One region of the Corynebacterium sp. TUM25020 genome, then DNA from elsewhere that is predicted to be linked to it. Evidence: predicted binding sites of a transcription regulator. Region 1 holds the regulator's gene; the other holds the start of a gene.
What was found. The regulator LexA, encoded in region 1, represses DNA repair genes until DNA is damaged. The targets are predictions, from matches to a motif close to CGAACANNTGTTCG.

Region 1 (15,791 bases):
GGGGCTTCTAAAAATTATTTGTGGTACCGATACTCTCGGAGTAGGTATCAATGTGCCGATTCGTACCGTACTGATGACGGGACTGACCAAGTACGACGGTGTGAAGCACCGCGTGCTGAAATCCCGCGAGTTCCATCAAATCGCGGGTCGTGCGGGTCGCGCAGGGTATGACACGGAGGGGACTGTCGTGGTACAGGCTCCCGAGCATGAGATTGAAAACTTTCGCCTCCGCCAACGAGCCGGTAGTGATCCGAAGAAGATCAAGAAGCTACGCAAACGCTCTGCCCCCGAGGGGCAGGCAACGTGGAGTGAATCCACCTATGAGCGCCTCACCCATGCTGAGCCGGAGGAGCTTTCCAGCCAGTTCCGCATGAGCAACTCCATGCTGCTCAATGTCATCGCTCGTGACCAGTGGACCTTTGAAGCGCTACGGCATCTTTTGCGCACCAATCACGACACGCGCACTAAACAGAACAAGGCCATCTTGCGCACCATCGAGCTGTACCGGGGGCTTATCAACGCTGAAGTCGTTGAAGAATTCAAGGCACAAACTCCTAGTGGCAAGGATGCCCGCCTGACCGCCGACCTCAACCGCGATTTTGCCCTCAATCAGCCACTGTCTCCCTTCGCCCTGGCAGCTCTGGAACTACTGGATCCGGAGTCTGACACGTTCGCGCTTGACGTGATCTCTACTTTTGAGGCGGTTTTGGAAGACCCCCGACAGGTGCTTATCGCCCAGCAGAAGGCTGAACGGGGCGAGGAGATTGCGGCGCTGAAGGCTGAGGGCGTCGATTACACCGAGCGAATGGCCATCGTCGAAGACATCACCTGGCCTATGCCGCTGGCAGACGAGCTAGAGCAGGCCTATGACACGTTCTGTGAGGGCAACCCGTGGGCTCGCGATTTTCAGATTAGCCCGAAGTCCGTTGTGCGGGACATGGTGGAAAAGGCAATGACCTTCTCCGACTTCGTGGCCACGTATGGGCTGGGACGCTCCGAGGGTGTGGTGCTGCGCTATCTCACCGATGCATATCGGACGCTGGAGCACTCCGTGCCCGATTCCTACCGCTCGGAGGAGTTCGACGACATCCTCGTGTGGTTGGGCGAGTTGATTCGCCAAGTGGATTCCTCACTCATTGATGAGTGGGTACAGATGTCGGATCCGGATGCCCCGCTGACCGAGGATCAGGTAGCCGAGCATGCCTACGGCGTGGTAAACACAAACCTGCTCTCTGCCAACCCGCAGGCCCTGACCCGTATGGTGCGTAACTACTTCTACCGCCACGTGGAACTCTTCGCGTTCGAAAAAGAGCGCGAGCTCGCGGAAATGGACGAATACCTGGATTCGCCACCAGACTGGCCTGCCGCGATGGACGATTACTTTGAGGAATATGCCGATATAGGTGTTGACGCCGCCGCGCGTTCAAATAAATACATTCTCATCAAGCGCGGCACAGGCCCCGAGTCGGGTAGTTGGTTCGTGCGCCAGATCATCGACGATCCCGAAGGCGACCATGGTTGGGCGCTAGAGGGCGTGGTAGACCTTGCTGCAACGGATGGAGCCGGCGAGATCCGGCTCTCGGAGCTCACCGTCGTTCAGGGCTAGCTGGCAGGTTCTAGAAGTACGACTCCAGAACGCGACGGCTTTCCTGTGCCACATGATTGAAGGACTGTGCGACGATCTCCCCCAACGACGCATAGTCGTCGATCCGCGTGGAACTGGAGCGGTACGCCATGCCAATCGTGCGTCCCGCTCGCACGGCCCCTCCGGCAAACGTCGCCAGGGCGATGCCCGGCCGTTGACACTCGACTGATACTGCGGACAGCGGTACCAAGGTTGCGCCCAATCCCGCCGACACCAGCTGAATTACGGTGGAAAGGCTGGCCGCCCTGGTGACAGAATGGCGCGGATCATTGGCCATTTCCACCGTCCGGCACAGTTCCAGAATCTGGTCGCGCAGGCAGTGCCCATCGTCTAGCAGCAGGAGATCAACATCCTTGAGTTCGTCGACTGCCAAATCCTTGCGACCGGCCAATGGGTGCCCCTCAGGCACAACCAGCACGAACTCTTCGGTGTAGAGATCTACCGTGTTGAGCCCGCCGCCTTCGCCCGGCATACCAAGGACGGCGACGTCGATCTTGCCCTGTCGCAACGCATCAATAAGAAGTGGCGACTTCTCTTCGACAATGCGCGGTTCGAGCTCCGGGGCTACGTCGTGTACAGAGTGTAAAACCTCCGGCAGGATATACGGGGCGACGGTCGGGATCATTCCTATTGCCATCGAACCCACGAGGCCGCCGTGAGCACCCCGTGCGTGAGAGACGAAAGTTTCGAGGCTTTCCAGGGTGGCTTGTGCAAATGGCAGCAGTCCTCGCCCCACTGGGGTGACAATAACCTTGCGAGTGGATCGTTCGATAAGCTGCACTCCCAAACCTGCCTCGAGCGCAGCGAGCGCTTGGGAAAGGGAAGGTTGGGAGATACCTAAATGGGAGGCTGCGGTACCAAAATGACCATGTTCGGCAATGGTCACAAAGGTGCGCAATTGGGCAACGGTCGGGCGATACTCTCTTTGAACCACATCTGCGATTCTACAGACATTCTTAGAAAAGCATAATTACACCTGGAAAAATAAATATAGGCGACTATAAATCAGCTTACGCGCAGTTCAGCGGTACCTTCGAAGGGCGATAGGTTCCCCAAGAACGCCTTGGAATCTCCCCGTAGGCGGACGGTGTAAGTCCCCGGCGGAACGTCCTGTGTACCCCACTCGATCGTTGTGCGGGTCTGCCCAAAGTTGTTCTCGAAAGTGATGAGCGTGTTTTCGCTGGAATCGTCTGCCACTACCTTGCCACTTCCATCCTCGATCGTGACATAGCCCTCTCCATGACGCATGTTGTTATTGGGATTGGCGCCGACGAAGATAACCCGCGCATTCGTACCACTCTTTACCTCTGCGGGAGCCTCCAGCACATCACCGAATTTCTTCCCCATAGGTGGGGTATCCATCCACCCATCACTTCCGGGCACATTCGGGATCAAGCCTGTGAGATCTCCCGCAGGCTCTCCTACCTCAACTTCCTTCCCCTCCTTCAAGGCTCGCGCCATTTCATCAAAGACATCCTGGAAAGCTGAGAGTTGATAGTGCCCAAAGATCGTCGCCCCACCCTCGTAGTTCTGGGCCTCGTACTCCTCCGGAGTGGTGATGTAGTGGCCATAAGCGTTGGTGTAGCCCTGCACGACAATTGTGTTCTCAGGCACGCCTAGTGCCGCGGCCACCGTCCGCTTGATTCGCAGGCCGCTAGTCACTGTCGGCTCAAATCCCAGCGAAACTAGAACGAACCCACCGAGACGGTGAATCGCAAATGGATGCACCTGCTGAATCATCCCGTCGATGTATCCCATCGGCAATAGGCACTCTTTAGCACCGTGGATGTCCTTAACTTCCTGTGTCGCCAACACTTTATTGAGGTCTCGCACCCACGGGTTACCGCCCCGTTCTCCCTCGTTGAACCCCAACAGCGGCACTCCACCTCCATCTTCTTGAGAAGACGCCGCGAAGGCGGCACCCAAGATTGCCGGACCGAGCTTGTGTTCCTTGCCATCCGGGGTGAAGCGTGAGCTTGCGACCAGTTTGGGACAGTCCACCCACCTCATCCGTCCATCGATGCCACCAGCCGACCAATCCTTGCCATCAGTCTTCGTGGCCTCCATCATCCGCTCACCCAGGATCTGCGCGGATTCACGCTCACTTGCGCCCGGCCCAGAGTTAGGCGTCAGACCCATATTCGGGGTGATATCTCCCGGAGTCATGTTTGCAAACGCCGCGACAAACGGGGCTTCTTCTGGGTGACGGTGCACCACGCCGTGAGCCTCCTCTGTGGCCCATGCGGCGTATCCCTTGTTATCGCCAGCGATGTGCTTGTACTTATGCCCAAAGCTCGTCGGGTGCAGCGAATACCAGTTGATCAACCCCACCTGCTGTCCACCGCGCGAGACGTGCAAGGTGACGCTGCGGGTATCCACGCCATTCGGGAGTTCATTCTTATCTTCTTCGGGGTTGCGGTCCCACGAGGTTTTGGATCTATTGACGCCCGCATCAGTGACCGTGGATTCCGCCACCGTCACTTCTGATGGCTGGATGTCATCATGCGCTCGGATGATGGCAGTCACGATGCCCTCGACCGTTGCCTCGAAAGTCTTCGGACGGAATCCACCGTGCGTGATATCAACCATGAGGTGCTGCGATGTACCACCCGGCGCCACGTGTGTGTGAGTGGCAGCGAGTAGCACATTGGATTGGTTGTAGAGATCGCCGTATTTTTCCTTCAGACGGCGCAGCACTTCCAAGTGGATCGACTGGAACATCAGCCCAACATCGCAGGTGACGTGCACGAGTCGGGAATTCTCGCGGGCGGCGTCGACAAAAATAAACGCCCGGGCGTATTGGCGGCGTTGAATGCCTACGGTTTTTTGCTCATCGACGGCATATCCAAACATGCCCGCTCCCCAGGGCTCGCCGGTCATGTCCGCCAAGCCTCGGCCTACATGGAAGCCCCCTCCGCTAGAGGTTGTTCCCTCTTGGGCACCTGCGCCCGACGTGGCGGCAGACGCCCACACGACGGTGCCGGTGACCGCTGCCATGCCGCGGAAAAAGCTGCGACGACTCAGTTGGGATTGCAAAGGGTTCAGCGAGTTATCAGTGATGCTGTGATGGGCGTGTTCGCACATAGGTATCTCGTTTCTGAAAACTACGTATGTTCATAAATGGTTTTGACGAACGAAACTTTAGACTCGCCCCGTGGAAAAATGTGATGGTTTTCATACTTTAAGCAAACATTTACCTCAATCTAAGTTCTTTTGGGGGTGCAAGCGCCCCAAAAGATCGAGTTCTTCCCCTACCCCACTCGCTGCTAAAATCAACCTTTTCGAGCCATATAAACATGGGCATTCCAGGTTTCTCCGGCAAGCAAGACGGGTGATTTTTAACAATGACGGACGCGAAAGGGCCGACTTCCTCATCTCATAAGGGGCGCCCCCGTCGACGTCCACGCAAGCGACGTCCGAAGTTTGTCCGCACGATCCCGCCGATCACCTACCCCGACCTTCCTGTCTCGGAACGCCGCGCGGACATCATAAAGGCCATTGAGGAAAACCAGGTGGTCATCATCGCCGGTGAAACCGGTTCGGGTAAGACCACGCAGATTCCGAAGATGTGTCTAGAGATCGGCCGCGGCCGCACCAAGGTCATCGGCCACACCCAGCCGCGTCGCATTGCGGCTCGTAGCGTAGCCGAACGCATCGCCGAGGAACTCGACCAGACAATCGGCGAGGATTCTTCCCTGGTCGGTTACAAAATCCGCTTCGACGACACAATTTCCAAGCACACCGCGGTCAAACTCATGACAGACGGCGTGTTGCTCAACGAGATCCAGCGCGACCGGCTACTCCGCGAATACGACACAATCATCGTGGACGAGGCACACGAGCGCAGCCTCAATATCGACTTCCTTCTCGGCTACCTCAAGCAGCTTCTGCCGAAGCGACCGGATCTAAAGGTGATCATCACCTCGGCCACGATCGACCCGGAAAGCTTCGCCAAGCACTTTGCTGACGCCGACGGCTCCCCCGCGCCCATCATCGAAGTCTCTGGCCGCACCTACCCCGTAGAGATTCGCTATCGTCCTCTGATCACCGAGCGCGAAAACCCGAAGACAGGCGAAATCACGGAAGTCGAGACCGACCCCTTGGACGGAATCGTGGCGGCGTGCAAGGAGCTAATGCGCGCCGGCGACGGCGACATTCTTTGCTTCTTCTCCGGCGAGCGCGAAATTCGCGATGCTGCTGAAGCCTTAGAAGGTGAATTCGCCGGAACCTCAGGGGCACGGAAGGTGGATGTGCTTCCGTTGTTCGGCCGTTTGTCGAATGCAGAACAGCACCGAGTCTTCCGTACCGGCCCGCGCCGCCGCATCGTCCTGGCGACCAATATCGCGGAAACCTCCCTGACTGTGCCGGGTATTCATTACGTGGTGGACACCGGTTTTGCACGTATCTCCCGCTACTCCCACCGCACAAAAGTACAGCGCTTGCCGGTGGAGCCCATCAGCCAGGCCAGCGCCAAGCAACGCTCGGGTCGCTCGGGTCGAATTGCCGACGGCATCGCGATTCGTTTGTACTCCGAGGAGGATTTCGAGGCTCGTCCGGCGTTCACGGATCCGGAAATCCTGCGCACTCACCTTTCCAGCGTCATCCTGTCGATGGCCGCCCTTGGGTTGGGTGATATTCAACGCTTCCCATTCCTTCAAGCACCCGATAATAAGTCGATCCGGGACGGTGTTGCACTACTCCAGGAACTTGGAGCGTTGGCGTCAACAAAGGAAGCAACGCTAACAAACATCGGCCGGGACATGGCGCGTATCCCCACCGATCCGCGACTAGCCCGCATGCTGGTGGCTGGGCATGCGCAGAACATCATTGAGACGATCGCGGTCATTATCTCCGCACTATCGATTCAGGATGTGCGCGAAAGACCTTTGGAAAAGCAGCAACAGGCCGACGAAATGCACGCGCGTTTCAAGGCGAACTCCGACTTTATTAGCCTGTTGAAGCTGTGGAATTATCTGCAAGAACAACGTCAGGATCTCTCGGCCAATAAGTTTAGAAAGCTGTGCCAGCGCGAGTTCATTCACTATGTTCGCGTGCGCGAATGGATGGATCTGGTGCGCCAAATGCTCTCCGTCGTGCAAGATCTCGGCTGGAAGATTCCGAATATTCGCCATGTGCGCGAGCTCGTCTTTGAGCCGGAAGCCATCGACGAGGATCTGGTTCACCAGGCAGTTCTTACCGGCCTGATCACCCACGTGGGAATGCGGGAGGGAAATTCCAAACAGTTCACCGGCACTCGCGGCTCACATTTCGTCGTGCACCCCTCCTCGCATGTGTCAAAGAAGCCCCCACAGTGGCTTATGGCCGCGGAGCTGGTGGAAACGTCGCAGGTCTTTGCCCGCACAGTCGGGCCGATTGACCCCAGCTGGATCGAATCAATTGCTCCACACATGGTGAAGTACAACTACTCCGAGCCGGTGTGGTCGTCCTCGCGGGGTGCGGCGATGGTGCATGAAAAGGTTCTGCTTTTGGGCCTACCCATTGTCGCGGACAGGATGGTTAATGCCTCCAAGGTGGACCGGCCTTTGGCCCGCGAGCTTTTTATCCGCCATGCCCTCGTGGAGGGAGATTGGAAGACTCGCCACCACTTCTTCTCCCACAACCAAAATCTGCTGGCCGAAGCTACTGATCTGGAGGATAAGGCTCGTCGTCGCGATATCGTTGTCGACGATCAAACTCTTTTTGATTTTTATGACGCCCGCTTGCCCGAGAAGATCGTCTCCTCTCGACATTTCGATTCTTGGTGGAAGAAAACTCGCCACAAGGATCCACACCAGTTGGACTTCACCCTTGAGGCGCTAATCGACTCGCAAGAGGCTGCCAAGGCCGCCGACGAGTTCCCTGATGCGTGGCGCCAGGGCAGCTTGGAGTTCGAGCTATCCTATGTGTTCTTGCCGGGAGACCCCGACGATGGAATAACCATGCGCGTACCCCTGCCGCTGCTGGCGAATGTCTCCGAACCCGAAACACGCTGGCTGGTCGCCGGTATGCGTGAGGAACTCGCGGTCGCACTGATCCGCTCCTTGCCGAAGCCACTGCGCACCAGCGTCGTGCCAGCCAGCAATTTTGCTGCCGCTGCCCTTAAGAAGATGGTTCCCTTCGACGGCGAGTTTGGTTTTGCACTTGCAGAGGCTTTACGCGAATTAGGAGGCCGGGGCATCACGGCTCAGGACTTCGATTGGAACCGAGTCCCGGAGCACTTGCGTATGCAATTTGCCGCCATTGACCGGCGGGGAAAGGTGATCGAGAAGTCTCGTGACCTGCAATATCTCCAGAACAAACTTTCTGGCCAGGTCACTTCTGCGATTGCTCAGGCGGCAGCTCGGACGAAGCCTGCAGCTCCCAGCGATGCTGCACAGCATTCACCTCAACGACAAAAGAAGCGTGGCGGCACGTCGAGCGGTGTGCTGGCTACCGCCGAGGCATGGACAGTGGACGGCATCGGGGTGCTTCCCGAGACAGTGGAAACGGTGGTCGACGGGCAAACTCTGCACACCTATCCCGCTATCGTCGCTTCACACAGTGGCGTGACATTGAAAGCCTTCCCCACCAAGCAGGCTGCGGATGGGCAGCAGTTTACGACCGTGCTGAACATGATGGTCAACGCTTGTTCGGTGTCCCCAAAGCAAATGATTAAGGGCTTGCCGCTACGTCAACGCGTGGCTATGGAGCAGATCGACGGGGGCGTCGATGGGCTAGTCAGCGATGTGGTGGCTCTGGCCTGCCGAGACATGCTTATGAAGCTGGGGCCTGTGGTGCGCGACCCAGAAAAGTGCGAAGAGGTGGTGGGTGTAGCTCGCTCTCAAGGGCCCGGGCGCGTGCGACAATACGTGGTAGCCCTAGCACCCGCTGTGCTGGCCGTTGCGGACATGTCAGCGGAATTGAAGGGTTGGTCGGGAGATGCCATCGAAGATATGCGTAAGCAACTCGATTTCTTCCTGGGCAAGCATGCCATCGCCCGCAATGGCATTGAGCACATGCGCCATGTTCCGCGCTATGTGGAGGCCATGCGCGCTCGATTGGAAATGATGAAGACGGATCCAGACAAGGAAGAGGATCTGGACGAAGAGGTTCAAGAGGCTTTTGATCTCTTGGAAAAGACGAAGAAGCGGCTCCCAACGGCGAGGGCTGCCTCCCCACAGATCAAGGAGGTGCGCTGGATGATCGAGGAGTTTCGAGTTAGCCTCTTTGCGCAGAACCTAGGCACAGCGCATTCGGTATCCCTGCAGCGTATCCGTAAGAAATTGGAGAAGATCCGTTAGCTGTCGTTGCCTTCAGACTCTTCAGGATGCTGGGCTAGAGACTGGCGGTGGGCACGCAGCGATTCGATTTCCTGCTCGAAGTCTTCGGCACAATTAAAAGACTTATACACGGAGGCGAAACGGAGATAAGCCACTTCGTCCAAGGTTCGGAGTGGATCCAAGATCGCCAGGCCGATCTGGTTTGCGGGTACTTGGGAACCATGAGTCACTCGGACGGCTTGTTCCACTTCGTGCGCCAAACGCTTTAATGCGTCGTCGGAGACGTCGCGCCCCTGACATGCCCGACGCACGCCCTTGATAACTTTTTCTCTACTGAATTCCTCGGTCACTCCATTGCGCTTCACTACCAACAGAACAGACCTTTCAATAGTGGTGAAGCGGGTCTGGCATTGACTGCATTCGCGACGACGTCGGATAGAAACACCCATCTCAATGGATCGCGAATCAACAACGCGGGATGAATCTGAGCTACAGGAGGGGCACAACACCCTTCTCAGCTTAGTCGCCCCTCCCCCGACGCAGAAGCTGAACTATGGGATGAGAAGAGGCGCAAACCCAAGCAGCGTGGACATCACTCCAAGGGAGACCGCGGTTCCACCAGGCGAGTGAATGATTCGCTCCGTTCGTGCGCGAACTCTATCTACCCATCCCATTTGATTGTCGAACAGGCATTCGTTTGCGCCGGAGATGCGATCCATCTTGCGGCGCGGAATCGAACGCGCAACAGGTGCAGAAGAATACCTAAAGGTGTTCGAATTACCCCTAGAATCCAGTACTTCCCAATTAGGCTTAAGAACTTGAGGCCTACGCAGTGGCGCAACCCGATCATCAGGAAGCACACGGACATGCGATGCAGACTGGACAGTAGTTGCGGGACGGATGATCGAGGTGGTCATGTGGCTACTCCTTTACAATGCGACGTAAGGCTAATCAGCAAAGCCTCTTAGCGCCTACGTCTTATTCCCTTGGCTGTTGCCCTAGTGAACCATTCACGCCCGACAGGGAACTTCAAAAATTCTGGTTTCTAGATCATCTGTTCGAATCTCGAACACAGCACAGAATTTAGCACGCATGTTCGAACATGTCTAGACAAATCTAAACTTTTTCGAACACATATACTAGAAATGCGTTCTATTTCGGGTAGTGTGGATGCAGATCGCGAAATACCGATAAAGAGACCCCGCCGGAATGAGGTATAACCGTGTCCACCGACCAACCCACCGAAAGCCCTTCCCCTCGCCCTAAGCTTGGGCGTCCTCCGAAGTCCGAGGCTGACAAGCGTGCGGAGAAGCAAGCTCAGAAGGACGGTAAGAAGCCAGCCCTAAGCACTCGCCAGCGCCGCATTCTCGAAGTCATTCGCGATTCGACGGTCATCCGCGGTTACCCGCCAAGTATTCGCGAAATTGCCGATGCTGTAGGACTGCACTCGACGTCATCGGTTTCTTATCATCTCACCCAGCTGGAGAAGCGCGGACATCTACGCCGCGATGGCAAGCGACCTCGCGCGGTTGATGTGCGCTCCTTCGACGGCGTGCAACTCCCGGCCCAGACTAAACCCACGCCGCAAGCAGCTACTCCGCCCCCGACTTCCGACGAGGGAGAGCTCATGCCAGAGGCCACCTACGTCCCGGTTGTGGGGCAGATCGCCGCTGGCGCCCCGATCCTTGCAGAGCAAAATGTTGAGGCTCACTTCCCACTACCACAGGAGTTGGTAGGTAGCGGAGAGCTCTTCTTGTTGCAGGTCGTGGGCGAGTCTATGCATGATGCCGGCATCTTCAACGGAGACTGGGTCGTGGTTCGCTCCCAGGCCGTCGCCGAGTTCGGCGATTTTGTCGCCGCCATGATCGACGGTGAGGCCACCGTAAAGGAGTTCCAAAAGGATGCCGACGGACTGTGGCTTATCCCCCACAACCCCCTGTTCGAACCTATCCCTGCCGAGGAAGCAACCATCCTAGGTAAGGTCGCAGCGGTTCTGCGCAAGATTTAGCTCCCCCCTATTGGTTCTGACGCCGCCGTCTCCGACCCGCTTGGCACTAAAGTAGCGCCTATGGAATCAGCAGAACGGCGCCGTCAAATAGCCTCCCTCACCGCCATTCACGGCAGGGTTACTGTGAATGAACTGGCGGAGAAGTTCGGCGTCACCGCGGAAACAATTCGCCGCGACCTCGCGATTCTCTCTGACGGCGGTGAGCTCTTCCGCATCCACGGCGGAGCGGTTCCGGCGCAGAATTTCCGTACAGACTTCACCACTCTTGCCACACGTTCAAAGGCATCTCTCGGAGCCAAGCGGTCAATCGCCCAAGCTGCAGTAAAGCTCCTTCCGGAAACAGGCAGCACCATCTTCATCGATGCAGGTACCACCACGGGCGTCTTTGCCGAGGCCATCGCCGAAGCCAATGCCACAAACGATCCCAAGCTGATGGCACCGAAGCTCAATATCGTCACGAACTCTTTCTTTATTGCCACCACATTGGCGGAATCCCCCCGTTGCGATGTCCAACTAATCGGTGGGCACGTCCGCGCCCTGTCTCAGGCCGTCGTTGGCGACCTTGCCACCCGCGCCCTCGGCGTCCTCCATGCCGATGTTGCATTCATTGGAACCAATGCCCTTACTATCGATCATGGGCTATCCACTCCCGATGCCCAAGAAGGAGCAATCAAGCGCTCTATGGTGGCAAACTCCGACCGCGTAGTCGCTCTGTGCGATTCCACGAAGTTTGGCCTGGACTATCTGGTGAGCTTCGCAACTATCCAGGACATCAGTGCCGTCGTGACCGACGAGGACGCTCCACAGCCCTACGTTTCCGAGCTGCGCAATCTCGGTATCGACGTCAGCTTTGGCAGCTAGTCTGCGGCTCTGAACTCCTGCAACTCCCCTGCCACTACATTCGGCAAACGAACCTCTAGTTTCGTTCCCTCTGCGTCATAGTCCTCTGCAATTACCGTTCCCAGTTCGTGGACTTTGGCCACGATATCGCCGCGGTCAAAAGGCACGTGCAACGTGACATGGGAATCCAGGGAATTCAGGAACAACTCCAGCTGAGCCTCCAGCTCGGCAATCCCTTCACCTGTTTTCGCCGACACAAAGACGGCATCCGGCACTCGGTGACGTAGTTCGGCGAGCACCAGTGGGTCCGCGGTATCGATCTTGTTCACCACCAGAATTTCCGGTGGCGCCTCCTGTCCGGATTCCTCGACGATCCCGCCGATCACTGTGTTCACAGCCTTGATCTGCTCCAGTGGGAAAGGATCGGAACCATCCACAACGTGCAAAACCACGTCGGCTGCCAGAACCTCCTCCAAGGTCGAGCGGAAAGCTTCAACCAACTGCGTGGGGAGGTGACGCACGAATCCAACCGTGTCGCTAAAAACCACGGACCGACCATCAGCCAGGTTTGCCCGCCTGGTGGTCGGATCCAGGGTGGCAAATAGTGCGTCTTCTACCAGTACTCCCGCACCCGTCAATGCGTTGATGAGCGAAGACTTACCAGCATTGGTGTACCCGGCGATCGCGATCTGCGGAATCGCAGAAGCATCGCGTCGCTCGCGCTTTACCTCTCGAGAGGTTTTCATTGCAGCAATTTCTTTGCGCAGCTTCGCCATCTCGGAGCGCAGGCGGCGACGGTCGGCTTCGATCTTCGTCTCACCGGGACCGCGCAGACCTACACCGCCATTGGAGCCAGCGCGTCCACCGGCCTGGCGGGAAAGCGCACCGCCCCAACCACGAACGCGCGTAATGAGGTACTCCATTTGCGCAAGCGCTACCTGTGCCTTGCCCTCTTTGGACTTCGCGTGCTGGGCGAAGATATCGAGGATCAACATGGTGCGGTCAATAACCTTGACGTCGAGCGCCTTTTCCAGCGCGATCATTTGGCCGGGGCTCAACTCACCATCGCAGACGACGGTATCAGCGCCGGTCTCCAATACGACAGCCTTCAGTTCCTCGACCTTGCCGCGCCCGATATAGGTGCCAGAATCCGGCTTGTCGCGCCGCTGGTACAGCATCTCCGTCACCTCGGAGCCCGCTGTTTCTGCCAGTGCGCGCAACTCCTCCAGGTTCGCTTCCACCTGCGCAATCGTGCCAGAGGTCCACACGCCGACCAGCACGACTTTCTCCAGTCTGAGCTTTCGGTATTCAACGTCGTAGCCGTCCGATTGCTCATCGGTGTAGGTGCTTACGCCGCGGGAAAGCCGCCGCAGGCTAGAGCGTGCTTCGAGATCGAGCTCGCCGACTGTGGGGTCAGGTGTAGGGGCGAAGGAGTGTGTAGTGTGTTCGGTCTGTTCCGTCATTAAGGACTATTTTTACCTGTCAGGGGCACTAAATAGGAAATTTGGTGCAGCGGACTAGAGTGGTTTGCATGATTCCTGAACTTCGCAGCATTGGCATGGATTTCCCGAAGTGGCAAGAAGCGCTGGAGGCCGCCTACGGCTCCGGCAGCCTCGGTGTATCAGGCGAGGTTCGCGGCGGCCAGGTTCTGCAGTTCGATGACCCCTCAGGCGCCCGCATGGTCGTCCTGGCCGTCGAGCCCTTCGGCTCCTTCGCCAGCTACTCCGGCGGGCCTGCCACCACTGCTCACCTCTCGATGCTGAATGACATCATCGGAGTACTCGATGTGGTTGACGACAGTCCGATGTTGCAGATCGCTGGGCAGCAGGCACCCACAATCGCCTCCCTCACCGCCACCATCGCTCAAGGCCCTTTGCTTGTGGACGCCCCCACGTTGGAGTACCACCAGTTCCACATTGGGGCTTTGGGGAGCTCCGTGCACGTGTACGCGAATTCGACTGAGTTCGCCAAGGACGGAGGGCTGAAGGTTGGCGTGGTGGAATCAACCGGTCTGCAGGACATCAACTCCCCTGCCACCACCCCGCACGCCACGGCGGAGATCGCGGTGGAGGCTTCCGGCTGGTCTCAGAAAATCAACGCCCTGACAGGCCAGAAGTTCTGGACCGCGACGGTGGCCTCCCCCTTCGAGTTCACCGTCGTATTGCCCGCAGATGCCGTCGACGAGGCAACCACGCAGTCCGGCGCACCACTCATCGTGTCGGGTACCGTACAGTTCACCGCCAGCACGGTGGAGGCCGCCGGATGCGGCGGCGACTGCGGCTCCGGCAGCTGTGGCTGCGGCGGCCACTAGAAAGCCGTTAAAGCACAGTCGTTCCCCACGCCACGATCGCCGAGGGACCGCGGAGCACGGAGCCGCCCTCGGAGACCTCCACCTGCACGTCACCACCGGGAACATGCACGGTGACTGTACCTGTGGCCCGTTCGGCATCAGCAAGAGCAGCCACAGCAGCTGCCACAGTACCGGTTCCACACGAGCGAGTTTCCCCCACACCGCGCTCGTGAACGCGCATGTGCACCGCACCCGCATCGTCTAGAGGCGTAAGAACTTCCAGATTCACCCCCGCCGGGAAAAACTCAGGATCGAACTGCACCTGCTGGTCGATCGGCAGCTTCTGCAGCTCCAGCGCCGTGAGGTTGGGCACCACCGCGGCTAGGTGCGGGTTGCCCATATCCACGCTTAGCCCCGCGACCTTCATGTCGCCCACCTGTGCGGTAGAAACACCCAGCACTTCCGGGGCGCCCATGTCCACGCTCACGATCGCGTGTTCCTGGTTTTCTCCACTCAGCTCGTGCACCTTCACCAGCTTGCGGCCCGCCCGGGTGCCAATGCCGACCTGTTCGCCGACAGTAACTTTCCCCTGTCGGCACAGCACGTGCGCGAAAGCGCGCACGCCATTGCCGCACATCTCCGCCAGCGAGCCATCCGCGTTGCGGTAGTCCATGAACCACTCGTCGCCGTGCACGCCGTCGGGCAGGCGGTCCAGCACACCGGCACCTACCAGCGCCTCACCGGTGCCAATGCGGATCACGCCATCGCCGCCGATGCCGGTGCGGCGATCAGCCAAGTGTCGCACACGATCCTCGGTGAGGTTCACCTCGATTGCCTCATCCATCAGGACAACAAAGTCGTTCTCCGTACCGTGGGCCTTAATAAAGTCGATCATGCAGAACACTCCTACCTAGATGTCAACTCCCATTGCGTCCACTGCGGCGCGGACAGGATCGGGAGAGTCAGCGTCAATCCAAACAATGCGCTTGTCTCTGCGGAACCAAGAACGCTGCCGTCGAGCATAGCGCCGGGTGCCAGTAATGGTGCGCTCGACTGCCTCCTCGTACGTAAGTTCACCCGCGAAGTAATCCAATACCTGGGCATAGCCAATCGCCTGCCCGGCGGTGGACTCGCGGACCAGCCCCTCGCCGACCAGCGAGCGAACCTCTTCCACCAGCCCGTGGTCAAACATCTGGCGCACTCGCATTTCGATGCGGGGATTAAGCCATTCAGCGGGGGCATTCAACCCCAGCAGACGCATGTTCCACCGGGGCACCGAATTCTTCGGAGGCTGGGAAGCAGCAAAAGGTTTACCTGTGAGTTCGATGACCTCCAAGGCGCGGACTGTGCGTCGCGGATCGTTGTCTTCGATAACGCGGGCCGCCTCGGGATCTATCGTCGCGAGGTGTTGATGCATAGCGGCGACGCCACGTTCATCCAGCCGGCGCTGCCATTTTTCACGCACAGCCGGATCCGTCGGCGGGAAGTCCCACTCGTCCACGAGGGCCTGGACGTACATCATTGAACCACCGACGATGATGGGGGTTTTGCCCCGCGAAAAAATTTCTTCCACCGTCGCAATCGCCCCCATCCGGTACTCGGCTACACTCGCGGGCTTAGTGACCGGCCATATGTCCAGCTGATGGTGCGGAATACCCTGCCGCTGCTCTACCGGCACCTTTGCCGTGCCGATATCCATGCCCCGGTACAGCTGCATGGAGTCGATGTTCACTACCTCCCCGTCCAGCC
Region 2 (15,791 bases), on a different contig from region 1:
CGTCAATAAGGGTGATCGGCAGTTCCGGCAGCTGCCGTGAGACCTCGGCGGCGAGTTCCTTCCGGTCCACGCCGAGAGCCACGACAGTCTTAAGGGCACCGCCGATCGCACGGATTAATCCGTCAACAGCCGCGCCCTTTAACTGGCCGCCGGCAATCCAAATCACGTTGTGCTGACCACGGAGGGCTGCTTCGGCGGCGTGTGGGTTCGTGGCCTTCGAATTATCGATCCACGTCACCCCGCGGTGTTCCAGGACAACCTGACCGCGGTGGGCCTGCACCTGGAAGCCAGCTAGTGCGTTTTGGATGGCCTCCGGCGTCACGCCTACAGCACGTGCCATCGCCGCACTGGCCGCAGCATCGGCCAGTCCCGCGGGGCCGGGCGGGCTGATGCCTTGAGCCGGCGCCAAGTCAGTGATTTGGCTGGGATCGCCGAGGTTCGCCTCGACTAGCCGTCCATTCCGCACGCCGACGATGCGCTCGATGTCCTTCGTTACTGGTGACGCCGCCTGTTCCGGATCGTGAATCGTGTAGGCACCGCACGCCGCTACCTGGCGGGCTTGTGCAGTGGACAGTACGTCGGCGTCGTCCAATGCCAGGATGGAATCCGTTGCAGTCAAGACCTGCGCCTTGTCTGCACAATAGTTTTCATAACTTCCATGCCAATCCAGGTGGTCCTCGGCAAGGTTGAGGATGCAACCCACTGTGGGCACAAACATGGGAGCCCAGTGCAGCTGGAAACTGGACACTTCCGCGACAAAGACATCCGATCGCGGAGCACCCCGGTGCTGCGCAGCCAACGCGGCCGCGGGTGCGATTCCGATATTGCCGACCGAAAGGGCTGCGCGCCCATCCGCAACCAACATGGACGTCAGCATGGCAGTGGTTGTCGTTTTGCCATTGGTGCCGGTAATGGCTAGCCACGTTCGTGGCTCGCCGAAAGCCCCTGCCTGGTCGGCCAGCCAAGCGGCGGCGATGTCCCCTATCACGGGAATGCCCAGGTCTGTGGCGCGTACCAGCAATGGGGACTCGGGCTTCCACCCCGGAGAGGTCACAACCATTCGAGGAGCCAGCTGGTCAAGCGATTCGGTAGCTTCAGCTACTCCCAGCAAACGGAGTTCGGTATCGCCGTCCTCGGCAATGTGGCTAAGCACCTGTGCGTTATCGTCGGCGACCACGACGTGGCGGGCTCCGAGAGCACAGAGCATGGAGATCACGCCTCGTCCGGCCACGCCAGCCCCCGCGACCAGGATCGTCTCGGTGCGCATGGTGTGTAGGGCGTCTGCGGGTTGAAGTGCGTGTGTGGGTTCCACGGCTTTGCCTGTCCTTCGGGTTCTTACATTGCTAAATATGTGCTGTTGATAGTGAGCTACTGATTGATGGGCGTCCTACCAAGTGGCGGAGTTCAACCACTCGGCGTAGAACAATGCGAAGCCGGACATTGCAGCCAACCCGGCGAGCAACCAGAAGCGGATAACCACGGTGGTTTCGGCCCAGCCTTTGTTCTCAAAGTGGTGGTGAATCGGTGCCATTCGGAAAACGCGCTTACCGGTGGCCTTAAAGGAAACCACCTGAATAACAACGGAGGCGGCCTCAATAACGAAGATGATGCCAACCAGGATCATCAGCAACTCCGTCTGAGTGGTGATGGATAGACCTGCCACCAGACCACCCAGTGCCAAAGAACCAGTGTCGCCCATGAAAATCTTCGCCGGTGCAGCGTTCCACCATAAGAAGCCCAGGCAAGCGCCCAGCCCGGCAGAAGCCAACATCGACAGATCCAGCGGATCACGTACCGCATAGCAGGCCGCCTGCGCGCTCACAGAGCAAGAATTACGGAACTGCCAGAAGGTAATCAGCACATAGGTTCCCATCACCATTGCGGTCACGCCACCGGCGAGGCCGTCCAATCCGTCGGTCAGGTTCACGGCATTGGACCAAGCGGAAATGACCAGGTAGATAAAAATCAGGAACAAGATGGTGCCCACGATGGCAGGACCAATAGCGATATCGAATGTAGCGATGTCACGAATGGCCGAGAGGTGGGTGGAACCCGGAGTGAGGCCACGGGAATTCGGGAACTGCAGAATCAGCACGCCGAAAATAATTGCGGTAGCCAGCTGGCCAACCAGCTTAGCCTTAGCATTTAGTCCCAGATTGCGTCCCTTGACTAGCTTGATGTAGTCATCGGCGAAGCCCAATCCGCCCAGTGCAAGGGTCAACCCAAGCACGAGCCATCCACTTACTCCTGGCCCTGCGCCAGTGGTTGCCAATCCCACCAGTACGCCCACCAAGTAGCCGAACAGGATGCCAGCGAGGATGGCGATTCCGCCCATGGTCGGGGTGCCGCGTTTCTTGAAGTGGGATTTCGGACCCTCTTCTCGGATCTCCTGGCCTAATCCTTCGGCGGAGAACCAACGGATCAACAGGGGTGTCAGGGCAACAGACACGACGAAAGCAACCGCACCCGCGATAAAGATTTGCAACATGGGTCTTTTAAGCTCCTTGGTCTTCGCCGATGAGCAGTCCTTCTGCCACGGCCCACAGTCCATCCGAATACGATGCCTTAATCAGCACCACATCCTGCGAGTTCAAACTCGTATCTAGGTAGTTCACCGCGCCGTCGATATTCTCGACAACCTGCGTGTCCACTCCACTTTCACGGGCGGCAGTGGCCAGTGCGTGCTGGTTTACACCATTGCCCACGATGACGGCGTGGTCGATTCGCCGCTGAGCGAGCACTCGGCCCAGCTCTGCGTGTTCGTCACTTGCATCATCACCAAGCTCACCCATCTGGCCCAAGACAGCCCAGCTCTCCGCATCGGGGCGGCCCTTGGCTGTGAAGGCCAAAGCGTCGATGCCGGCGCGCATAGACTCGGGGTTGGCATTATAAGAGTCGTTGATAATGGTCACCCCGTCAGAGGTGCGCGTGCGCACGTCCATGCGGTTCACGCTGGCAGCGACATGGGAGCTCAGGGAAGTCGCAACCTGTGCGGCGTCAATACCCATTTCGATGCCCACCGCTGCGGCGGCGAGAGCATTGGACACCTGGTGAGCGCCAAAAACAGACAACTCCACACGCACCGGTTCACCCTTCGGGTGGTGCAAAAGGAAGCTGGCTCGAGCTACCGCATCCAGCTCGATGTCGGTGGCGTAGTAGTCTGCCGGCACTCCGGCGGCACCTGTGGTTCCTTCGGTGGAGAATCGCACTACGCGCGCTGCGGTGCGCTTGTCCATTGCCGCTACCTTGTCGTCGTCGGCGTTCAGCACGGCCAGGCCACCGTCTGCGGCCTGTGGCAGAGCTTCTACCAGCTCACCCTTGGCTTGGGCGATAGCCTGGCGGGATCCGAACTCGCCCAGGTGGGCACTGCCGACATTCAGCACCACGCCCACGCGCGGCGGCGTGACCGTCGTCAAATGCTGAATGTGCCCCACACCGCGAGCGGACATTTCGCTGACCAGAAAGCGCGTCTCGCGCCCCGCGCGCAACGCGGTGTACGGTAGGCCGATCTCATTGTTAAAACTGCCGGGCGGGGCTACGGTCTCCCCCGCCTCCCGTAGTACTGCACCAATCAGGTCCTTCGTGGACGTCTTACCTGCGGAGCCGGTCACTCCCACAACGACCATTCCTTCTTCGGCGGCCAGAACGTCGGTGTTGTATCGAGCCAGCTTGTCGACCGCTGCCAACACTGCGGCACCGTGGCCTTCTGCGTCGAATTCGAAGGCGGTCGCATTGGAGGTCTGCTCATTCATCTGCACAGGTTCCGCCAACAGCGCCGGCTGCTCCACTCCCCGGCCTACAACTAGAAGGGCGGCGCCGTTGCGTAACGCAGAGTCCACAAAGTCGTGGCCGTCGGCTTTGGCACCGGGCAGGGCCATAAAGATCGCCCCGGGGGTGATCTTGCGTGAGTCGAACTCCACCGGTCCGGTTACCACGGCCTGCGGGACCGCGCCGTTGATGAGAGACCCGCCCGTCACGTCGGCGATCTGTTGTGTTGTTAGTTCAATCATCGCTGCTCACTACTTTCGCTCTGTCTACCCTCGCGCTCTGAATGTGCCTGTGCCCGCTGGGCCAAGGCGTTCGCCAGCTCCTCCACATCGTCGAAGGGGTGCATAACTCCCGCGACGAGCTGGCCCTTCTCATGTCCCTTGCCCGCTATAACCACTGCATCGCCCGACTGTGCCCAGCTCACGGCAGCAGCAATAGCCTCAGCCCGGTCGGGCACGATCTCGCACACTGTCTCTTTGTCTTGTTGCTGCTTTTTCTTTTTGAGGACGCCCTCACGTGCCCCTGCATAGATCGCTTCCCGGATCGTAGACGGCTCCTCGTCTCGAGGATTATCATCCGTCACGAACACCGCGTCTGCCAGCTCAGCGGCAATGCGTCCCATAATGGGGCGCTTCTCGTGGTCACGATTGCCACCGGCGCCAAGGACAATCCCGATGCGAGCTTGCGGGTCAGGAAGGTAGTCGTGGAGGCTACTTAGCACCGCCTGTACTGCCCCCGGCTTGTGTGCGTAATCCACCATGGCCAAGAAGTCTTGGCCGGCTTCAACAAGTTGCATGCGACCTGGCACCTGCACATCCGCCAGCGCCTGTACTGCAGGGCTTTCAGATGTGAGCGTCTCCCCGGTTACGGCCTCGATACAGGCCAAAGCAACCAGGCTATTGGCTTGGTTAAAGGCTCCGGCCATGCCGATGCTGTAGTCCAGTTTGCGGGGGCTTTCTGCACCGGTGATCTCCACCCCAATGTGCTGACGGCCACTGGCTGACACCTCTGCGGAAGTGATGGCCCATGCAGGGTTGGTGTTTGCGTCCGGACGCTCAGCGGAGTCGTTCTTCGTCTGCGGATATAGCGCCACTGTGGACGAGAACTGAGCGGCGATGCCGCGCATACGCTCGCCCCACTCATCTTCACAGCAAATCACTGCGGTACCAGGTTGCTGGCCATCCTCCGCACGCTCGAAAAGCAATGCCTTGGCCTGGAAGTAGTCCTCCATCGTCGGGTGGAAATCCAGGTGGTCTTGGCTGAGGTTCGTAAACGCCGCCACGTCAAAATGCAGGCCACGTACACGCCCCAGCTGCAATGCGTGACTGGATACCTCCATGACCAGGTGTGTGGCTCCCTCTGCAACCATGCGCGCCAGCAGCGCCTGGAGGGTCGGCGCCTCCGGGGTGGTCAGCGAAGTTGGAATTGGCTTGCCGTTAATACGGGTGCCCGTCGTGCCAATCAGGCCTACCTTCAGCCCTGAATCCAGCAACGCCTTTTCGACGAGGTAGCTGGTAGTTGTCTTGCCGGAAGTGCCGGTGATGCCAATGGTCTTCAGCTGACGCGCCGGGTGGCCATAAATCTCTGCGGAAACCGGACCCATCCATTCGCGTACATCATCGACAACAATGCACGGAAGTGGAGTGGGGGCGTCTTCAATAATCCGCTGGCCCGCGGCGTCAGTAAGCACGGCTACGGCATTGCTATCCGCGGCGAAGGTCGCTCCATGTACCTTCTGCCCCGGAACTGCGCAGAAAAGCCCGCCCGGTTGTACATCTCGCGAGCCGATTGCTGCCGATGTAACCTCCACGCCTTGCCAGGGCCCTGTGAGGGTACCACCGCAGATTTCGGCGAGACGTTTTACAGATGTCATTGATTTGCCTCCAGCATCAGCTTCGGTCCGGGCTTTTCAGATGGGGAAACGTTGTAGTGATCCAGCAACCACGCCATGATGTCGTGGAACAGCGGTGCCGCGGTTCCGCCCGCGCCGCCGTCGGTTCCGCGCTGCGGATTGTCCAGCATGATGCCCACGACGAAGCGAGGCTTATCAGCAGGGGCTATACCCGCAAAGTTAATCCAATAGGAAGAGTTTGAATAGGCTCCGGAATCCGGGTCGATTTGCTGGGCGGTACCCGTCTTGCCGGAAACCTGGTAGCCATCAATAGCTGCCGGAGCACCGCTACCCTGCTGGACTCCCGTCTCGTCCTTTTGGGTTACTGCGCGGAACATGTCAACGGTCGTCCGGGCAGTCTCCGGGGAGACTACCCGAGTTTCCTTTGCCGGGTCGGTGGGCAGCTCAGCTCCGTTGGAGGATGTGATCTTCTTGATCAATCGTGGCTCCACACGTACGCCGTCGTTTGCCAGTGCCTGGTAGATGCTCGTCATTTGCAGCAGGTTCATCGACATACCCTGGCCGATCGGGAGATTGGCAAAGGTGCCGCCAGACCACTGGTTGAGCTCCGGCATGTAGCCGCTCACCTCATAGGGCAACCCCACTCCCGCTGCCTGGCCCACGCCGAACTTGCGGAAGTAGTCGTACATCTTCTCCTCGCCTACCCGCTGCGCGAGCATGAGGGTGCCGACGTTAGACGACTTACCAAAAACACCGGTGGTGGTGTACGGAACCTCTCCGTGTTCCCAGGCGTCCTTCACCGTTACACCAGCCATGTCGATGCTGCCAGGAATCTTAAGTACCTCGTCCGGAGTCGTTTTGCCCTCTTGGATCGCAGCGGCGGCAGTCATGATCTTGGCGACGGAGCCGGGTTCAAAGGAATCTGCCGTAGGGCGGTCGCCAAAGACCTTCTTACGCTTCAGTTGCTTTTCGATGTCACCGTTGGGATCAATCGAATCGCTGGATCCCATGGCAACAATCTCGCCGGTCTTGGAGTCCAATACGACGGCGGAGGCAGACTTGGCTCCGGACTTCTCCCGTGCCTGCTGCAATGCCTGCTGCATATAGGTCTGCGCGTCAAGGTCGATGGTCAGCTCGTAGGAATCACCATCGACAGCGGGATGCACGTCACGGGTGGATCCCGGAATCAGGTAGCCGTCACCTGCGACGTCTACAGTGCGGGAGCCGTTGATCCCCTGCAATCGAGCGTCCTGGGAAAGCTCGAGGCCGAACTGCCCCTGATTATCAGTGCTGATCTTGCCGATCATGTTTTGTGCGACCGCACCGTTGGGGTACTGACGCAGATCTTGACGCTCAGCAGTGATCTCGGGGAATTCCTCAGCGACTTTCTCGGCGACATCCGGATCGACGTTTCGAACCAGTACCTCATAGTCCTTATCGCTCTTCAGCTTGTCACGGATGTCATCTTCCTCGATGTCATCTCCTTCTTTGTTGATCATCTCCGGCAGGCGCTTGGCGATATCCTCGATGCGCTTCTTTGGCTCCGGCACGTTCTCGGGGTCTAGTTCATGACGCTCCTGCATGAACGACTCGAGCTTCTTCGGGTGCACTGACAAGCTGCGGGCATCCATTGTGTAAGCCAATATCTGGCCGTTGCGGTCAGTGATCCCGCCGCGCAGGGCCGGCTCGGCGACGACTGAGGTGCGCTGCAACTGTGCCTGTGTGGACAAAGACGGGCTCGCGACCAGCTGCACCCAGACCAAACGCAGGATAAGTGCGAAAACCGTCAAGAAGATAACAAGGAACACAAGACGGACGCGTTTGTTAAAGCGCCCGAAGGAGGTATCCAAGATCAACCACGAGTTACCTTCAACCGTCCGCGGGGAGCGGCGGTCGTTACTTTTCGACACGTGGTTGTCCTCCTTTCTAATCACTCTTGGCTATTGTCCCCACAAATACGAAAACAGGCCGGGGTTGCTCCCGGCGTGTCTGAAGTTTTCGCACCGATCCTTCTCGCTTGTGAACCGCGCGGGAAAGCTGGTCTGGCCCCTGACGCTTATCGCTGCGCCTGGGCAGGCGCAGGGGCAGGGGCGGCTGCCGGAGCTGGACCCGGGGCTGGAGCTGGAGCCGGGGCTGGAGCTGGAGCCGCCGGAGCAGGCGCAGCTGCTTGCCCTGGTGTTTGCCCTGCCGTGCCACCGGAATAAGGCAGACCACCATTTGCCTGCGCATTCCCCGGCGCACTGGCATTCACGTCCGGAGCGCGATCGCCTGCCACAATCGGGTTGTTCGGGTGCAGTCCTTCAACCCGGTTGGTCTTCTCTGGGTCACTGGTAGCACCTCGGCGCTTGGCATTGCCGTTGACGTCCACAACGTCCTTGCCACGCTCCGCATCAGCGGGACGGGTTTCCTTAATCTTGCCGTTGCGATCTTCCAGGATGCCGGACTGCTTCGGGGTGACCATGCCCAGTTCGCTGGCCTCCTTAGCGATGCTCGCAGAGGATTTTGCGTTATTTACATCGCGGTTCAGGCTCTCAATTTCGTTTTCCAGAGTTGTGCTGTGCTTTTGCGCCTCGGCGATCTGGAAAGACTGCTTAGTGGTTGCAGCGGACAGCGCCATGACGGAGACAACACCGATGATGAACACAGCGACCGCTAGGGCGATACGACGAGTCAGCTGCGGATTGCCGCGTTCCAGGGCAATGATGCGGCGGCCACGAACGGATACCTGCTGGCGCGAGCCAACTCGGCTACCACCAAAGCGACGCGCACTGCGACCTACTGTGCCCGTGCGCTGAGCACGATCCGTGCGGGCAGCGCCCCAATCACTACGGCGATGGGCCGGGGCGGCGACGCGTTGGCCGGAGCGCTCTGGACGGTTTCCAGCGTAGGAGCGGTCGGTAACGACGCGACCGGCGGAGGTGGTGTGGTCGCGGTCAGTGCGCTGGCGGCGAGTGTGGATGGTGCCTGGTGCGGTCATGTGTTTCCTTCCGAAGGTTCGGAGGTTCGGATTTGTTTCTATCAGTGATGTTTGGGGGTTTTGCTTAGCTAACTGGGCGTGTCCAGCGGAAATGTGGTTTTTCCTCTGTCGTTGACCCTGCTGAAGGCTCTTACCCTCACAGGTGCTGCACGAGAGTTCTGCTCGATTTCTGCTTCGCTTGCTTTCTCGGCTCCCCGCGTGCGTAGCTCAAATTCGGCTTCCATCCCGGGCAGTTCCATAGGCAGCCCAGGGGGCGTCTTCGAGCTGCTGAGCTGCACCAATTCCTTCTTGACGATCTTGTCTTCCAGCGATTGGTAGCTCATAAACACGCCTACGCCGCCGACGTGGAGCCAACGGGAAATCTCGGGAATCAGCTTCTCCAGGGATTCGAGTTCTGCGTTAACCTCAACACGGAGTGCTTGGAACGTGCGCTTGGCCGGGTGTCCACCCGTTCGACGAGACGCCGCCGGGATCGTGGCATAGAGCAACTCAACAAGCCGAGCGGAGCTGTCGAAAGGTTGCTTCTCCCGCTCACGCACAACGGCGGAAGCGATCTTCCCTGCGAACCTTTCATCGCCATAGGTCTTGAGAATGCGAGCAATCTCGCCGTGGCTGTAGGTATTCAGAATGTCGGCAGCAGTCAGAGGGCTGCTGGGATCCATGCGCATGTCCAGCGGCGCATCGACTGCATAGGCGAATCCGCGCTCCGGTTGATCGAGCTGCATGGAGGAGACGCCCAGGTCGAAGAGGAAACCAGAAATTCCACTCTCACGCACGCTGGAAGGAATTGCCCCTTGATCCATGAGGTCTTCAAGCGCGTCGGTCACTCCGTCAAAGCGTGTCTGATAGGAAACGAAGCGATCGCCGTAGCCTGCCAGACGTTCATTCGCCTCTGCGAGCGCATTGGGATCACGGTCTAGCCCCACCACGATGGCGTGCGGAAAGGCGTCGAGAAAAGCTTCGCTGTGCCCACCAGCACCGAGTGTGCCGTCTACGATTAGGGGGCGTTCCGGCGCCTGGGCACTGTGCACACCCAACCCGACAAGCTCAACCATGCGGTCGCGCATGACTGGAATATGGCCGTGCTCGTTGTGCGGCTTGGCCGGCTGTGCCTGCCCGTCGGTCATTAGCTTTCCCTCCTTCCCTAGCTGCGTTATCTCTAGATTCCTATCCCCAAACTGGGGCTCTTTGTATTTCATGAGCCACATAGATACTTATGTGACTCAAAAGTTAAAAGAGTGCGAACAGGGCCTCACCTGCGTGGGTGCGGGCTTGACATCGGGGAAGTACGTCAAGGTTCCGCGTCGTCCACGCAGGTAAGGGCCTGCGCACACTCTGTTGTCCACTATTAATTTGTCGTCTTGCGTTGTCGTTCCACGCGCTTCTAGAGGAAGGAAGCCAGCACTTCGTCGTCGCCGTCCGAGAAATCCTCTTCGTGCTCAGCGCTGTATTCTTCCCAGCTCGCGGCATCCCAAATCTCAATGAAGTCGACATTGCCGATTACTACGCACTCCTTCGAGAGCCCCGCGTAGTTACGGTGCAACGCCGAAACCGAAATCCTCCCCTGCGAATCCAGCGCCTGCTCATCGGCGCTGGCAGCAAGGTTTCGCACGAATGCGCGAGCCTTCGGGTTGGTGCGCGAAGCCTCAGCAGCCTTCTTTGCCCGCACAAGGAATTCAGCCTTGGGATATACAGCCAGGCTGCGATCCTGCCCTTTCACAACCATCAAGCCGTCCGCAAGTTCTTCGCGAAACTTCGCCGGCAGAGTCAATCGACCCTTGTCGTCGAGCTTCGGCGTAAAGGTGCCGAAAAACATGTCATCGGCCCCTTTCTATGAATGATCTTGCGCCTTGCTATGCCGTGTCCGTTGTGAATCAAGGGTAAAAATCACCCTGAACATTGGTTTCTCTATGAAGTTTGGAATTGTTGGCACAGCTTCGCCCCAACGATCCCCACTTTACCCCACTCCTCCCCACAATCTCTACAACACGAGCTTATGTGTGCGCTTTTTCTCGCCAATTCTTTCTCAAAGTGTCCCCAACCAGCACTCTAGCCACAAAGCACACCTTCACAACCAACGCACGATCTTTACATCCCTCCTCTTCTTTACTACGACGTCACACTCTCCCCCACCCCGAGCTCCCTACCAAAAGCACCGTTTTAGCACAGGTAGACAGCGTTTCCCCCTTACACACGACCATCCTTCACCCCGGATGACTATGCATAGAATATTCAAAGTGGGGGAAAGTGGGGCGACCGCACCCAACTCGCACCGAAAAATAAGGTTTACCTTTTGAGGGCTAGCCTGAATTATGTAGCAAGTTCGATACCGACCAAGGAGATACGACATGCGCTACACAACCGGCAACTACGAGGCATGCGCCCCACCCCTAGAGATCGAAAATGCCAGCGTGCTGGATAGGTTGTACTGACTCAAACTCGATGCCCCAATAATTCCCACATCGCGCCACGGTAAATCCCCGAAGAAGTAGTAGCCCCCCTCTAACTCAAGGGTGAAACTAGCCCTAGCCGCAAACTAAAAACCACCGTCCTCCCGGCTGGGAGGCGGTGGTTTTCTTGTTCCGCAACGCTTTAACGCTCAAAGCGACGGCGGAAACTATCTTCCATCCGATCGCCGAGCCCACCACCGGACGTTCCCTTCAGGGCACGTGCCTTGCGGGGCTTTCCCGCCTTGGAGCGCTTGATAGCTGCAGCCTCCGGATCCTCATTCGGCTGGAAAGCCAGCAAGCCACCACCGAACATGATCAAAAATCCGAGGACACTTAGAGCCACGAACCACAGCGACAGTTGAGAGGCTGCAATCCCACCAACCATCACCGTGAGCCCGAGAACAATGAGCGCGATAGAACGGATGTTGAAGTTCATTGTCCGCTCGCCATTGGTGGAAGCCTGCTTCGCCAGGCGCGGATCCTCAGCAATCAGCGCCTGTTCGATCTCCGCGAGCATCCTCTGCTCTTGCTCTGATAGAGCCATCGCGACCTCCCAATTCTTTGCGGCTACTTCTTCCAACAGACAACCCGCAGAAAAAGTTTCCAGCCCTGGCGCGTTACACCCGTGTTTACCCCACCCACCCTACATCAACCTGCGGTTTTCAAACAATGATAAGCATTGTTTGAGGAGCTCTAGGCCACCTTTGGTAGGTAATCCACCGCCGCTCGCGCTAGGTCCACTAGATCGCAAGCATCGCGGTAAATCACGCCCCGGGAATCCGCAGGTATTCCCTGGCTAAGCCCTAGGCCAGCCCGGCTCGCCACTCGGGCATGTGCCTCAAAGGTTTCAGCCCAGTCTTTAAGATCCGGACGAAGTACCCTCAGTTTTGCCCACGCACTTCCGGAAGGACGACGCTTCCGCGTGGCCATCTCCCACTCAATCAACGCCCCTGCCGCCCTCAATCCGGCGCGGTAGGCATACACAATCGCCTCTGGCTCACGAAGTTCCGCTCGCGACAGCGCCAACTGTCGCTCTGCCTCGTCCAGGAACCCCCTCGCGCCCAGGGTGCGACTGTACCTAGCCCGGGCTCCAATCTGCTTTTCCTGTACGGTCATCTTTCTCATCCCCTAGTTTGCTCAGTCGCTGTTCTATGCAAGGTTTGGGTCTCACATTAGAAAGTTCCCTGGACACCACCCAGCCCCAAGCCGACAATAATCGAACATATGTCTTATTAGCTAATTTTAAGTTCATTCCGCCAGAAGGTGGCACTATTGTTTCCATGCCCCAGGACACGTACTCCCAACCAACTTCCGACGATTCCTCCCTGCGCGTGTCCATCACCCCTGCCAACAACCGCCAATTCATTGCGCGGCTCGACGAGCTCATCGACATTCACCTCGCCGCAATGAATTACCCCAAAGAGACCCATCCACAGCGCAAATCCCTGTGGTTCTACAACGCCTCCCAGCCGGACTTCACCTGCACTATGGCGCTTCTACATCAAGTTGACGAGGCCCCCGATCCCGACAATTCACGCCAGCGGTGCGTCGGAATCGGCTTCACCTTTCGCGGTTCCCCGCACACATGGTGGTATCGGCAGGTCGCACGCGGCCTGGTTCTTAACGGATACTCCCGCACAGAGGTCTCCCGCATACTGCATTCCTACGCAGAGCTCTCCGAGATACATGTCCTGCCCCCAGCGCAGGGTGAGGGCGTCGGCACCAAAATCCTCAACGACCTCCTCCAGCGAACGCCGCAGAGTACAATAATGCTCTCCACCCCGGAGGTAGAAGGTGAAGCAAATGCCGCCTGGCAGCTTTATCGCCGAGCCGGGTTCACCGATGTGCTGCGAAACTTCAAGTTCCCTGCAGATCCGCGACCATTCGGCATCCTGCAGCGAACGTGCAACTAACTCACCAATAGCTCACCAATACAGAGCCACTGCTAGGCATCTAGCGACTCCACTACCGAGGTACCTAGCGAACCATGTCGTGCCCGAGCCCCTGCCCCCATGCTGGCGCCATTCCCAAATTGTGCAGAACCTCCTGCGTAGCCCGCACGTTATTCATCGTCATGAAGTGCAGATCTGGCACGCCTTCGGCAATCAGGCGCTCCGCCATCTCGGTGGTCACCTCGATGCCCACCTCGCGAATGGCATCACGGTTAGCCACCTCATCCCCTGCAGCCGCATCGAGTAGACGCTTCTCCAATTCCGATGGCAGAGCAGCACCCGCCAGCTCCATTTGGCGCCGCACGCTACGTAGCGACGTAATCGGCATAAGCCCCGGGATGATCGGCTTCTGCCCATGTTCCGGGTCCGCCTTGGCCAACCGGTCACGCAGACGCAGGTAATGATCCACATCAAAGAACATCTGCGTAATGGAATACTGTGCCCCGGCGCGAAGTTTCGCCAAGGTGTATTCGGTATCTTGCTCTAGCGATCCGGTGCGGTAGTGACCTTCCGGAAAGCTGGCGATGCCGATGTCAAAGTCCGCACATTCGGGCATATCACGAATCATGTCGATCAACTCGCTGGCGTAATTTAAACCACCCGGTGTAGCCACCCATTCAGCGTTAGGGTCGCCCGGCGGGTCGCCGCGCAGAGCTAGCAGATTGGTCAGCCCCAGCGATGCATAGGTGCGTAGCATCTCCCGCAGCTCTTCCTGTGTGTGCTGCACCAGCGTCATATGCACCAGAGTGGTCAGCGGCTTGGCGCCCAGTCGCTCGGCAACGCGCAGAGTGCGCTCGCGGGTGCTTCCGCCGGCGCCATAGGTCACGGATACGAAGCTCACACCCAGATCGTGGAAAGCTTCCGCTGCATTCCAGAGCCGCTCCTCGGCAGCGTCATCGCGCGGCGGCATGAACTCGACAGAGAACGGTACACGCCCCGGCGTATGGAGGGAAAGTGACTGGGATACGGCAACCTGCCTGCGGATACTAGCCATACCCAAAGATCATATAGACAGAGCTGTCCATTTCAAGACATTGGCAATAATTCGCCGAAATTCGATACTCGCTCACCCCCACGCCCCGCCATACAAGCGTTCTTCGCACTTGACGCCCAACCGCTTAGAATGGAAAACCATGAGTACCGATGAGCAGGCAGCACACCCCTGGCGCCTCGATTCCCCACTGTCCGCGGTCAAAGCCGCCGTCGATGCCCAGCTAGTTGAGTATTTGAACCACTCGCACGAGGAGTTTTCTCATATCAATCCCCTCGTCAGTGGTGCCATCACGGTACTTCGTGACTTTATCGTCAACGGTGGTAAGCGCGTGCGTCCGACTTTCGCCTGGGCAGGTATCCGCGCGGCGCTCGAAGGCGGCGGCGGGTCGCTGGAGGCTCTTTGTGAAAAGGAAAATGACGCCACCTCGTCCCTCACCACCAACTTCACCCCCCACTCCGTACTCAATGCGCTGTCCGCTTTCGAATTCATCCAGGCCTGTGCGCTGATTCACGATGACATTATCGACCGCTCTGATACCCGACGCGGCTTCCCCACTGCCCATCGCACCTTCGAAGGCAAGCACCGCGAACGCGGTTGGTTGGGCTCTTCTGAGCACTATGGGATAAGCCAAGCTATCCTCCTCGGCGATCTCGCTTTTGCCTGGGCAGACGATCTGTACAACGATTCGGGTCTCAGCGATACCGCATTGCGTCGAGCCCGCCCCGCGTGGCGCGCGATGCGCACTGAAGTTATTGCCGGCCAGATTTTGGACATTGCCGTCGAGGCAAACGGTAGCGAGGATGTTGCAGACTCCTTCGCCGTCATTAAGTACAAGACCGCCTCCTACACCGTGGCCCGACCGCTACACATCGGAGCTGCGCTGGCGGGAGCCAATGAACAAACTCAAACGATGCTCCGTGGGGTGGGTCAGGACATCGGCGAGGCCTTCCAATTACGAGATGACCAATTGGGTGTCTTCGGCGACCCGGAAGTCACAGGCAAACCATCTGGCGACGACCTACGCACGGGCAAACGTACGACACTCATCAACGAGGCGTTGCGCCGAGGTAGCGCAGCCCAGGTCGCTGCCCTCCGAGAGGGGCCGGGACAAGGCGTGGAATCGTCGGAGGCCGACATCGAGCGTCTGCGGGACATCATCCACGACACTGGCGCACAATCAGAGGTAGAGGCGCTCATCGAAGCACGCACTCAAAGAGCCATCGAATCTCTAAAATACGGCGGCTTGGGTACAGACATCACCACAGAACTGACTGCCTTGGCGGACAAACTAACGCACCGGAGGTTTTAAATGAAGCTATCCACTCGCTCCGCCGATGGGCGGCGACACCTGAGCCTACCGAGCCCTTTGGTGCCAATGACGCGCCCCACATTGCGCCGACGACTGCCAGGCAATGGCGAGCGCGTCGTTGTAATTGGCGCAGGTCTAGCGGGACTCTCCGCCGCACTGCGCCTGCTCTCCGCAGGACGGAATGTCACAGTCATTGAGGCTTCCAATACCGTCGGTGGACGCTGCCGCAGCGAGCAACTCACCAGTGCACACGGAGACTACATCGCCGATACGGGCGCTACCGTTTTGACAATGCCCAGCCTGATCGAATCCGCGGTAGCTTCCGTCGGCATCGACCTACGCTCTGACTCTGCTGCCAAGCAGCTTGGTTTGGAACATCCATGGGCGCCACGGCGACTCGCACCGGCCTATCATGCGCAATTCGCCAGTGGACGTCACGCCGAGGTTTTCGCTGGACGCGACGCGATGGTGGCAGAGATACGCCGTTTC

Region 2: a site for LexA is predicted at 12,265-12,278, ahead of AC05K6_RS06500 (SAV_6107 family HEPN domain-containing protein). Genes of this name have one in related genera too.

The regions. Positions count from the first base shown of each region.
Region 1 covers NZ_JBWJFG010000001.1:393,496-409,286, reverse strand. Annotated here, with positions in the region: gene AC05K6_RS01795 (DEAD/DEAH box helicase) at 1-1,606, shown strand, start outside; gene AC05K6_RS01790 (hydrogen peroxide-inducible genes activator) at 1,617-2,579, opposite strand; gene AC05K6_RS01785 (neutral/alkaline non-lysosomal ceramidase N-terminal domain-containing protein) at 2,651-4,729, opposite strand; gene hrpA (ATP-dependent RNA helicase HrpA) at 4,990-8,925, shown strand; gene nrdR (transcriptional regulator NrdR) at 8,922-9,413, opposite strand; gene lexA (transcriptional repressor LexA) at 10,127-10,912, shown strand; gene AC05K6_RS01765 (DeoR/GlpR family DNA-binding transcription regulator) at 10,973-11,773, shown strand; gene hflX (GTPase HflX) at 11,770-13,215, opposite strand; gene AC05K6_RS01755 (hypothetical protein) at 13,284-14,063, shown strand; gene dapF (diaminopimelate epimerase) at 14,071-14,937, opposite strand; gene miaA (tRNA (adenosine(37)-N6)-dimethylallyltransferase MiaA) at 14,953-15,791, opposite strand, start outside.
Region 2 covers NZ_JBWJFG010000004.1:128,825-144,615, reverse strand. Annotated here, with positions in the region: gene murD (UDP-N-acetylmuramoyl-L-alanine--D-glutamate ligase) at 1-1,312, opposite strand, end outside; gene mraY (phospho-N-acetylmuramoyl-pentapeptide-transferase) at 1,388-2,488, opposite strand; gene AC05K6_RS06535 (UDP-N-acetylmuramoyl-tripeptide--D-alanyl-D-alanine ligase) at 2,496-4,010, opposite strand; gene AC05K6_RS06530 (UDP-N-acetylmuramoyl-L-alanyl-D-glutamate--2,6-diaminopimelate ligase) at 4,007-5,641, opposite strand; gene AC05K6_RS06525 (peptidoglycan D,D-transpeptidase FtsI family protein) at 5,638-7,530, opposite strand; gene ftsL (cell division protein FtsL) at 7,677-8,597, opposite strand; gene rsmH (16S rRNA (cytosine(1402)-N(4))-methyltransferase RsmH) at 8,666-9,724, opposite strand; gene mraZ (division/cell wall cluster transcriptional repressor MraZ) at 9,982-10,413, opposite strand; gene AC05K6_RS06505 (DUF3040 domain-containing protein) at 11,190-11,591, opposite strand; gene AC05K6_RS06500 (SAV_6107 family HEPN domain-containing protein) at 11,741-12,163, opposite strand; gene AC05K6_RS06495 (GNAT family N-acetyltransferase) at 12,328-12,960, shown strand; gene metF (methylenetetrahydrofolate reductase [NAD(P)H]) at 13,025-13,993, opposite strand; gene AC05K6_RS06485 (polyprenyl synthetase family protein) at 14,133-15,302, shown strand; gene crtI (phytoene desaturase family protein) at 15,303-15,791, shown strand, end outside.